One region of the Paenibacillus sp. RS8 genome, then DNA from elsewhere that is predicted to be linked to it. Evidence: riboswitches for the same ligand, from Rfam matches in the RefSeq annotation. Region 1 holds a riboswitch; each other region holds the start of a gene.
What was found. A riboswitch is a leader RNA that binds a small molecule or an ion and turns the genes downstream of it on or off. The one in region 1 is predicted to bind cyclic di-GMP.
Positions count from the first base shown of each region.

Region 1 (3,284 bases):
CGCCACTGGTGTTCCTCCACATATCTACGCATTTCACCGCTACACGTGGAATTCCACTTTCCTCTTCTGTACTCAAGTCACCCAGTTTCCAGTGCGACCTTAGGTTGAGCCCAAGGTTTAAACACCAGACTTAAATGACCGCCTGCGCGCGCTTTACGCCCAATAATTCCGGACAACGCTTGCCCCCTACGTATTACCGCGGCTGCTGGCACGTAGTTAGCCGGGGCTTTCTTCTCAGGTACCGTCACTCCGGTAGCAGTTACTCTACCGGACGTTCTTCCCTGGCAACAGAGCTTTACGATCCGAAAACCTTCATCACTCACGCGGCGTTGCTCCGTCAGACTTTCGTCCATTGCGGAAGATTCCCTACTGCTGCCTCCCGTAGGAGTCTGGGCCGTGTCTCAGTCCCAGTGTGGCCGTTCACCCTCTCAGGTCGGCTACGCATCGTCGCCTTGGTGGGCCGTTACCCCACCAACTAGCTAATGCGCCGCAGGCCCATCCCTCAGTGACAGATTGCTCCGTCTTTCATTCTTCCTTCAGGAGAAAAAAGAAATTATCCGGTATTAGCTACCGTTTCCGGTAGTTATCCCAGTCTAAGGGGCAGGTTGCCTACGTGTTACTCACCCGTCCGCCGCTAAGTTATTTTGAAAGCAAGCTTTCAAAATAACTCCGCTCGACTTGCATGTATTAGGCACGCCGCCAGCGTTCGTCCTGAGCCAGGATCAAACTCTCCAATTAGTATTGAAAAGAGCGATATGCTCATTTTGAAACATCTGACGAGAAAATTAATTCTCACGATGAAATTTCAAAAGCGTAAAATACGCTGTGAAACTCATCAGTTTTGGATTTCACTTTCGTGATTTCCTACTCACTCGTTGTTCAGTTTTCAAAGATCAAGTTCTCGTTGGCGCCGTTTAATGTCTCAGCAGCAACTCTTATAATATATCACGTTATTCTCAGTAATGCAAGCTTTATTTTTCGAAAGCCGTTTATATAACTCTCTCAAACATTGCCTGTACGCTGTCTAACAACGCTTAACTATAATAACCTATCTACTCATAGAAAAGCAACCCCTAATAGAAAAATTAACAACTAGCTTAATAATTAAGCTAGTTGTTTATTTAATAGAGTTATGATTCTAGCGTTTCAAATTAATAGTATTTTGCTGCAGTATACTTACTTGAAGCCTTAATAAAATCCGTATTCTTCTTACTCTTCGCTGCCGATGCATCTACCGTGGTATCAATAGTAACCCATTTCCCATCCATTAATACTTCATTCCATGCATGGTATTGCGTAACGTAGCTAGTATTCCCCATCACCAATTTAGCAGGCACATCTACACTACGCAGCATTGCGGCAAAAAGAGAAGCATAGTCATAGCAGATTCCCTTTTTAGTATTCAAAGTGTTGTTAATGTTCGGAATGTAATCTGTTGTTACATTATTAGCAAGAGAATAATCATATTGCACATTAGCAACTACATAGTTATAGATTGCTTTAACTTTCTCTTCATCTGTTGTTTTACCTTTTGTAAGCTCTTTAGCCTTAACGATTGCTTTATCAGAAGAACTCCATTTCACATTCTGTACAGAGCCCAAATATACGGAATTTGAGTCGTTCATAGTTAAATCTACTACTTCAGAATAGAGAGCCTTATATTTATTACCCGTTGTATTCTCAAGAACAGAAACTTTATAAGTCCCATTCCCTTGTTGCAAAGGGAAGTCTTCAGCTTGTCCAGAAGCATATAAATTGTATGTATAGCTACTGTTATCTTTTGTGATCATCAGCTTAACTCTTTTATCTTTTGGAATATCGTAGTTAATACCGATTACACCCTGAGCCAATTTGGATGTATTCAACCAGTTTGAATCTGCACTTGCAGCTTGAGCTGTGCTTACTGGAACCGAAGTAATCAGCACGAACAGCGCCACCATCATAAAATAAACCTTTTTCACGGATAAAACTCCTTTCGGTAGCTGGCTGCCATCCTTTCGGGAAGGCCCTTTAGCTTTGCGTCCCTACCTTTCGATAGGTTTGCCGTTATCGTATAAGCTCTATCTGTTCTAATTTCGCTAGACAAATTAACAGAATCAGTCCAAGTAGAAATATGAATCTTAGGTTCTTATATATTTTATAAAAACAAAAAAAGCCTCTTCATTCGGTAACTGGCTGCCATCCTTACGGGAAGGCCCTTTAGCTTTGCGTCCCTACCTTTCGATAGGTTTGCCGTTTATCGTGTTTAGCTTTTATAGTCTTATACTACCATATTTATCCTCGTAAACAAGAACAAAATTGCTAGTTTTACTATTATTTTATAGTTATCTCTCTGTATTTCAGTTCTCTTGTCATTTCTCATCAACTATTAGGTAAGCTTAGCATGAACAATCAAACGATGTGTAGGATCTACTAGTGGGTCACACGTAATTAGAGTAAGAATCTTATCCTTGTTATTCCCGTCAAGAACAGACACATCACTGGGAAGTACAACAGAAATATCATAAACCTCGTAATTATATACCTGATCGCTCGTTTTTACCGTGATTACATCCCCAACCACAACTTCATTCAATCTGTTAAACAATCTGCCCGTAGTTCTAGCTCTATGAGCAGCTATTGCGGCGTTCCCGATTTCTCCAAGCGGGGCCGTTTCTTTCATATGCGCCGCAGCATGCTTCATATTTGCTTTTGTTGCTCCTTCTAATACTGGCAGCTTCAGATCAATCTTATCAATCTCTATTAATGCGATAACTTTGCCGCCCACTTCAATCTCCGGTTCTGGCTTTTCTGTTTCTTGAGGCTGTGCCTGTGCATCTAGAACGGATTCCTCTGCTAGTAGCTGAGTGACCTCGGCATATCTACTCTTCAGATCAGGTGGTGGAGTGCTTTCGATGGTGCTCAGTTCAGCCGTTTCTAATAGCTTCTCCTGCTGCCAGTCGTTATACCATTCGTTAGCTTTTGGATAGAGCATGATAAGGATCCCAGCCAGTATGAGCACATACGAGAATTTACGCATGATTTTCACCTCCGTGGATTGGTTCTACTGCACTTTAGAATACCCATTTACGACTTCCGAAGAAGTTAATGATCACCGTCACAAACGTTACTAATACCTTAGAGATCAACACTTGAATGCCTAGTTTGTCAGTCAACAGATGCATTAGCAACAGCGATATTCCGAGCACTACCAGATTCAGTATGATAAACTTCAGCAACTGAGCCTTATCAAAGCCCTCTTTACTGCCACGATTGTGATCCTTGAAGGTAACTTTTTTATTCAA
Region 1 covers NZ_CP168131.1:2,289,450-2,292,733, reverse strand. The annotation lists rRNA gene ACDZ28_RS11655 (16S ribosomal RNA) at 1-738, opposite strand, end outside; gene ACDZ28_RS11650 (transglutaminase family protein) at 1,152-1,961, opposite strand; cyclic di-GMP riboswitch class I at 1,975-2,055, opposite strand; cyclic di-GMP riboswitch class I at 2,164-2,244, opposite strand; gene ACDZ28_RS11645 (class D sortase) at 2,369-3,019, opposite strand; gene ACDZ28_RS11640 (GtrA family protein) at 3,054-3,284, opposite strand, start outside.

Region 2 (3,284 bases), 950 kb from region 1:
TCTCGCTGCTGCCATCCAAGCCGTAGAAGTCAAAGATCGTCTTCATCCAAGTATCATAGCCGGTTACGGTATTCAGTGGATTGTTTTCTTGTGTAATAAACTTGTTATAGGCTTCTGTAGCCGTTCCTGTAAAAATAACATGATCGCTGACCATTTCTACCACATCAATAAGCTTGCGATCTTGAACATTCGGATGTGCTGCCTTATCTTCATCTAATTTTTGTTTGTAGGTGGTTAGGAAGGCTTTGAATTGTTCTGGATCTGTGGTCTTTGTCATCATAGGGATCTTCGTAAGCCCCTCAAACCGGATCAAAGGTGCTTTCCCTTGTTCTTCAGCTGTATATGGATTGACGATATACACTGTACCGCCCTTAGTCACATCATGTGCATAATAACTATTCGTCGCAAACTCAGGAACGGTTATAGTGTTTTTACCAGGACGTAATTGCACGCTTCTAGCCCAAACATTCCAAGCCGCCTCTTGTTGCGAAAATACTATTGCAGGTAATTTATCAGTAGAAGCTGCATCTACATAAATATTGATCGTATCTCCAGGCATTGCAACGAGTCCCGTAGGTTGGTTGTTCGTACCGAAACCAATTCTCAGGTTTTGCTGTGCATGCTTTTTCATATCCCCACGCTGTTCAGCCTCAATAATGGTGCCTTCGGTTTGAACTTCACCATTTACTAGCTTCTTAGCCAAATCCAATGAGTCTTTAAGGATTGGATAGAGCGGATGTACTTTTGCCGCCTCTTCTAATTCATTGATTGCATTGGCGCTATTATAAGCAGGAACAACCGCACTCATCGTTCCATCTGTGAAAATACCATTCACAGCTTCGCTTACTTTATCCTCTGTATAAAATCTAAATTCAGCCGCAAAAGGTCTGTTAATATTGGCTTTTGTGAACTTGAATTTCAATCTTTTAAACTTCGTAGGCTCGAATTTAAACTCCAGAAAGTCGTTCGTACTAGTCGCGGTTCCGCTAGATACGAGCTGAAAGGTCTCTCCCTTACTCGTCTCTGATGCATAGATTTCAAAAGCTTCTGGGAACCCTTTGCGATTATCTCTAGCCAGGAAAGCCACTCTGTCTAATACTTTGGCCTGTGCTAATTCAAACACGACTTCATTCGTGAAGCTGTCGTCATTATTTTTGTTCGTTTCCCAATGTGTATTCGGCAGATCATCGAGCATGTATTCCGGTTTCGTACCTGGGTAGCTTCCACCATTCACCGTTACTTTTGATACGTTTGAGTTTGGCATTCTGTAAGCTTCGCTATAGGCATTTTCATATGCTGTGCCATACCCCTTTAACTTCGAAACCTTAGCTGCCGTTTCCTCTACTTGATGGTTTTCCAGAAGCACCTTTGCATTCTCTATATCTGCTTGAAACTGCGTGTACAGTGGATGTAACTGCACTTCTTGTTCTAAAGCGGTTAACTTCTCTACCGTATTAAATGCTGCACTAACTTGACTCAAGGTATCATCTGTAAATAAGTTTTTCATCTTTGCCGATATGGCATCTTCTTTGTAAAAAGAAAATTCAGCCGCACTCGCCCAATCCTGGTTAGCTTTTTTGTAGACAAATTTAAGTCTCTTGAAAGCTGTAGGTGCAAACTCAATCTCCACAACATCTCCTGCTCCGCCTTTATATTCTCCAGAGGATATTAGTGTAAAATCGCCTGCATCCGTAGTTGAGCCATAAATATCAAATTCCTGAGCAAACCCCTTACCCTTTGCACCGGATTGTCTTGCAGCATATACGATTCTATTTAATTCCGTGGACTCATTAAAAACAAAGACAACCTCGTTCGTAAACGTTGAGCTATTCGGTTTGCCCGTTTCCCAATGCGTACTCATATCGCCATCAATAGCCTTAGCTATTGGTGAACCTGAGTAGTTGCCACCATTATTCGTGATGGATTTAATATTTGCAGGATTCATTTTAAAAACATCGTTATAAGCGCTAAGGATAGCCTTTCCATACAGATCAAACGGAATAACTGACGCACTGCTTAATAGCTCAGCTTTGCTTTGTACTACGCTGTTCACTACACTTACCTTGCTTACATCACTTGCTAAAGCATAACCTGCCTCGCTCGAAAAACTGGCTATCATGGCTGCCGATGTAGCGATTGCAATCATTTTTTTCATCTTTTCTACCCCCAGATGTAATATGAATCTCTTCAGTACCCAAAAATGGGCACAAAAAAAACTACCCCAAAAGAGTAGCTTGATTGCGTATAAAGTCCATAAAAATTAAGACTTAATTTTTATTAAACTTTAACAAGCATAAACGCCCCGACGCCCTTCTAAGGACGATACGCGTTTAAGCGAGAAATATAAGACATTAAGTATAGGTGTATAACTTATACTCACTTATATTTTAACAAAAAGCGTAATACACTCTTTGGCAGCTGGCTGACAATAGTTATAATAACCTTAGTCCCTATAGCTTTGCGTCCCTACATTTCCATAGGTTTGCCTATGAAGTTTCGAATACATTACAAAGAGTAACATAACGCTACATCTGATCGCATGATTAATTGGTATGAAATCCGAATAGGTAATTGCAATTAGTTTTTCTGTTCTGATAGATATTTTTTATTAACTATCCCAGACTATGAATGATACTTTAGAACTGCTTAGCGGCTTAATCTCTTAGCCCAAACAAACGCCGGAACCAATTCCACACATCACCCGTGATCGGAATTAACCCGAAACCATGCTCTCCAACAGCGATTACACCATATGCCCATTGTCCAATAGCTACCGCACCTCCAGCGATTCGCCCTATGGCTATCGCCCCAAACGCCGTATCGCCTATGGCTATCGCTCCCAATGCTTTTTCGGCTATCGCGATCGCTCCCACAGCCACTCCTGCAATCGCAATTGCTCCCGCGGCAAAGCCAAGCCAACTAAGTGCTATCGCTCCGAGCGCTAACCACATCCCCAGTGATATAGCACCTACGGATAGTACACCGACGCTTATTGCACCTATGGATATCAAGCCTATAGCTACATCTCCAATAGCAATTAAACCAACAGCCGTCTTCACTTGTGGCTTGCTTCCGTGACCATACCCCTGACCTGAGTATCGACCTAAATTGCTGCGGATACTTACCACCGGAAATGATGGAGACGGCCATTGATAATCAATTTCCCGTCCACCTAACCCTCTAGAATCCGCCCAGCGCGTGATGTACTTATGCCATTTCATATCCATCCCGTCCCCCTTCTCAATTACCTTAATTATACAACCCCGGGGTTTACCTGTACTCAG
Region 2 covers NZ_CP168131.1:1,336,411-1,339,694, forward strand. The annotation lists gene ACDZ28_RS07215 (NPCBM/NEW2 domain-containing protein) at 1-2,155, opposite strand, end outside; cyclic di-GMP riboswitch class I at 2,411-2,497, opposite strand; gene ACDZ28_RS07220 (hypothetical protein) at 2,655-3,221, opposite strand.
Region 2: another riboswitch for cyclic di-GMP. It lies ahead of ACDZ28_RS07215 (NPCBM/NEW2 domain-containing protein); the one in region 1 lies ahead of ACDZ28_RS11650 (transglutaminase family protein).

Region 3 (3,284 bases), 1.9 Mb from region 1:
CAAGCACTTTTATAGTAAGTATCACTTATAGTGCCATGATCTGGTGCAATGCCGGAGGTATGAGTCAGTAAATGGGCAATTGTAATCGGCTTAAAAGGATCCGCATCAAACTCTGGTAGAATAGAACTAACAGGCTGCCCCATAAAAATCTTACCATTATCCGCAAGCTGCCAGATCGCTGTCGCTGTAAACAGCTTTGTAATTGAAGTAATGCGGAAGATTGTATCCGTTTTCATTTCTTGGGTGCTGTCTTCTTCGTAACTGAAACGTCCCCCGGCACCATTAGCAAATATTTTCCCATAACGACTTAGAGAATAAATATAACCATCAGCTACTTTCTTATCACAGAGATCCCCATAAAAATGATTAAGTGCCTCTAAGCGGTCCTCCCTGTAATTCACTTCGTGCAGCTTACTAAGCTCTGTGGATGATAACATCGTTCACACTCCCCTAATTTTAATAAACACGCAATAAATTATCATAAATGTAAATATACACCTAACTCATAATACCTTGTCAATGTAATAGTTACAACATGATATTTCACGTACTTATAAATTAATTCAGTTTATTAATTACATAAATAGCATGCGCTAAAACCCTAATAAATGGAAGGTCAATTATATATTTAACTATTCTTTACTGATCTCACTACCGGTAGCCACTGTCAAGAATCGAGCAAAAAGCGCTGCTCTATTGAACAGCGCTTTTTACTCGATATGAAATGCCTTTATTATTCTAGTTCAGCCGGCTTTACAATGGCTGTACCTTTGTTATTCTTGGAATATTTAGCTTCAATTTTCGTGGTGTATGTATCTTTTTCTCCGTCACTGGTCAGCACATAACTCAGATCGACTGTCAGCTTTTCCGTCTGCCAGGTCTTAGTATTGACGAACAATTTCCAAGTTACGCTTTTCGGTTGAACGGTCTCACCATCCCAGAGATTCTCCTGGTCATACAGCGCGATTATTCCCTTAGCTGCTGTCGGATCAGTTATCGTGAACTGTAGGACCGTCTGTGCGCCAACATTGTTGACTTTCATCGATTTTTTATAACTTTTGACCGAATCAAGCATGGAAACAGGATCATATTGACCTTTCGAGTAAAAAGCATTCCACTCCGCCTTCTCCAGTCCAAGCCAATACTGTGCATTGGGATCGATGGGCTCCCCGTCATCGTCGTAACCCTCGTCTTCAGATTCATCGATAAGCTCACTTCCGTCTACAAGATAGTAATACTCCTTGTCATTGGCATACAGGCTGTAAGATGTTTTTAAAAGACTGCTATCGACGGTGCCTGCTGCGGCAAAATTCGGCAGACGGTTGATATCCAGCTTCAGTGTGTTGGTGTTGCTGATACGCACCCCTCCGCTTTGAATATCCTGTTTTTTGGTCACATCTAAGTGGAAATTCTTTAGTGCTTTGGAGGCTGCCGTTACTTTGCTGATCATTTGATCCGCAGTGACTGCTGCTGTCGTAGCTGCAGACACAACTTGAGGATTAGACATCCATCCGACCGTTCCGGACAGCAATAAAGCACCCGCTGCCAACCCTGTACCTATTGTTTTAAAAAAACTCTTCATGTACTTCCCCTTTCGGCCCCTTGCGATAATGTAACGCCGTATAGGTTGGAATAATAAAAACAGCCCGAAATAGACTACACGTCCTTCAGAACTATCCATAAGACATCCCTATGGCGGCCTGGCGATCATTTCCTTCTGTAGAAAGGCTTTAGACCCATGGCTTTGTGTCATCATCTTTCGATGATTTTACCTTTAACGCGGACATTCAATTAGTTTAAAGGATGTTTGTCCCTTTGCCAATTTTAGCATGGTCATATTTACCTGTAAACGACTTATCTTCCATTTATCTTCACAATAAAGGTAATAGATTAATTTTAATTCAAATTGCTGTTTTCTCTTTCATCAAAATCCTGGTCTAGGCTGGTGTCAGTATTATAAGTCCAATGACCCTTAACATATTTCAAGTAAATAAGAGCTTCGTATTTATCATTGTCCCCCCCTTCATTGTATGTAACATCGCTCCAATCGAGTTTCCCTTGGACGACAGCTTCCTTTTCTCCTAGGTAAACGACTCGTTCGTCGGTTAGCAAGTACCTCGATTCAGAATTGGCAAAGTGCCCCTTCATCATACTTTCCCATGTCACCGAACTGAACACAACAGCATTCCATTCTTTAATAATCGAGGGGTCTGTATATTGGGTAGTAAGATCAAGATTTTCGGAGTTATACGCATTGTAATAGGTTCTTAGATCTGCCAATACGGCATTCTGCTCGGTTTGATGATTCTCCATAATAGCCGCAGCTTTCTTATCAATATCCGCAGGAAGCTCCATACGATTAAAAATCAAGCTATCATTCGCGATCTTCCACTGTCCTCGTTCATATCGAATATCGAAAAGATACACAGCTTCTCGATTCAATTCTTCTGTGTTCTTAATGTAAGTTACTTGAAGATTCGCTTCACTAGCAGAAGTGTATTCAATCCGATCTATTGTCACTTTGAAGTCTTTAACTGCGATTTCACTGATTGGTTGATTAGCTTCATAATCATATTCTAGATTCATATAACCTAATTTAAGATTATCAGATGTTAATAAACGGGGACTAAACGTTTCGTAGTATTTCGTAAGTAGTTCTTGAATAGCAGCGTCCTGACCCTCTCCGTACGGTTTCAAGCTCACGGATAGCTTAGATTGATCATAACTAACCGAATATTTCGCTAAGTTACTAACCAAACGAAGAGGAAGATACACTTGTCCATTAAGGACAGGAATCTCTTTATCCAAATAATAAGTCACTCCGTCGTAGTAGATGATAGCCTCACCAGCCCAGAATTCGATTTCAGCACCTCTTATGACCCCTGAGATTTTACGAGTATCGGGATCAAATGATACCTTATAACCCATGGCGGAGAAAAATTGGCGATATGGCACGTACATAACACCAGACTTTAAGATCGGATGAACGCCAGCAACCCTTACATTATTCACAAACAACTGAATAGATTTGTCAGCAGACGCTGTCCCTATAACAAGCGGTGTAGTCATTATCAAGCAAAAGCTCAGTAAAAGAACCGCAAACTTTCTAACCATTTAACACATCCTATTCTCAATAATGGCGTAATTTGTTCTACCTGTTTAATTCAACTTCTTCTATATTTCCGTCCCATTCCATGATGACTTTTTTATGAAGGGAAGTGTTTCTATAAATACTATTGAACCTGATTAGCTAAGTCTACTAGTTCGGAATCATCCAGTTTGTA
Region 3 covers NZ_CP168131.1:4,144,418-4,147,701, reverse strand. The annotation lists gene ACDZ28_RS19640 (serine hydrolase domain-containing protein) at 1-437, opposite strand, end outside; gene ACDZ28_RS19635 (DUF6612 family protein) at 734-1,582, opposite strand; cyclic di-GMP riboswitch class I at 1,692-1,783, opposite strand; gene ACDZ28_RS19630 (copper amine oxidase N-terminal domain-containing protein) at 1,897-3,114, opposite strand; gene ACDZ28_RS19625 (hypothetical protein) at 3,234-3,284, opposite strand, start outside.
Region 3: another riboswitch for cyclic di-GMP. It lies ahead of ACDZ28_RS19635 (DUF6612 family protein); the one in region 1 lies ahead of ACDZ28_RS11650 (transglutaminase family protein).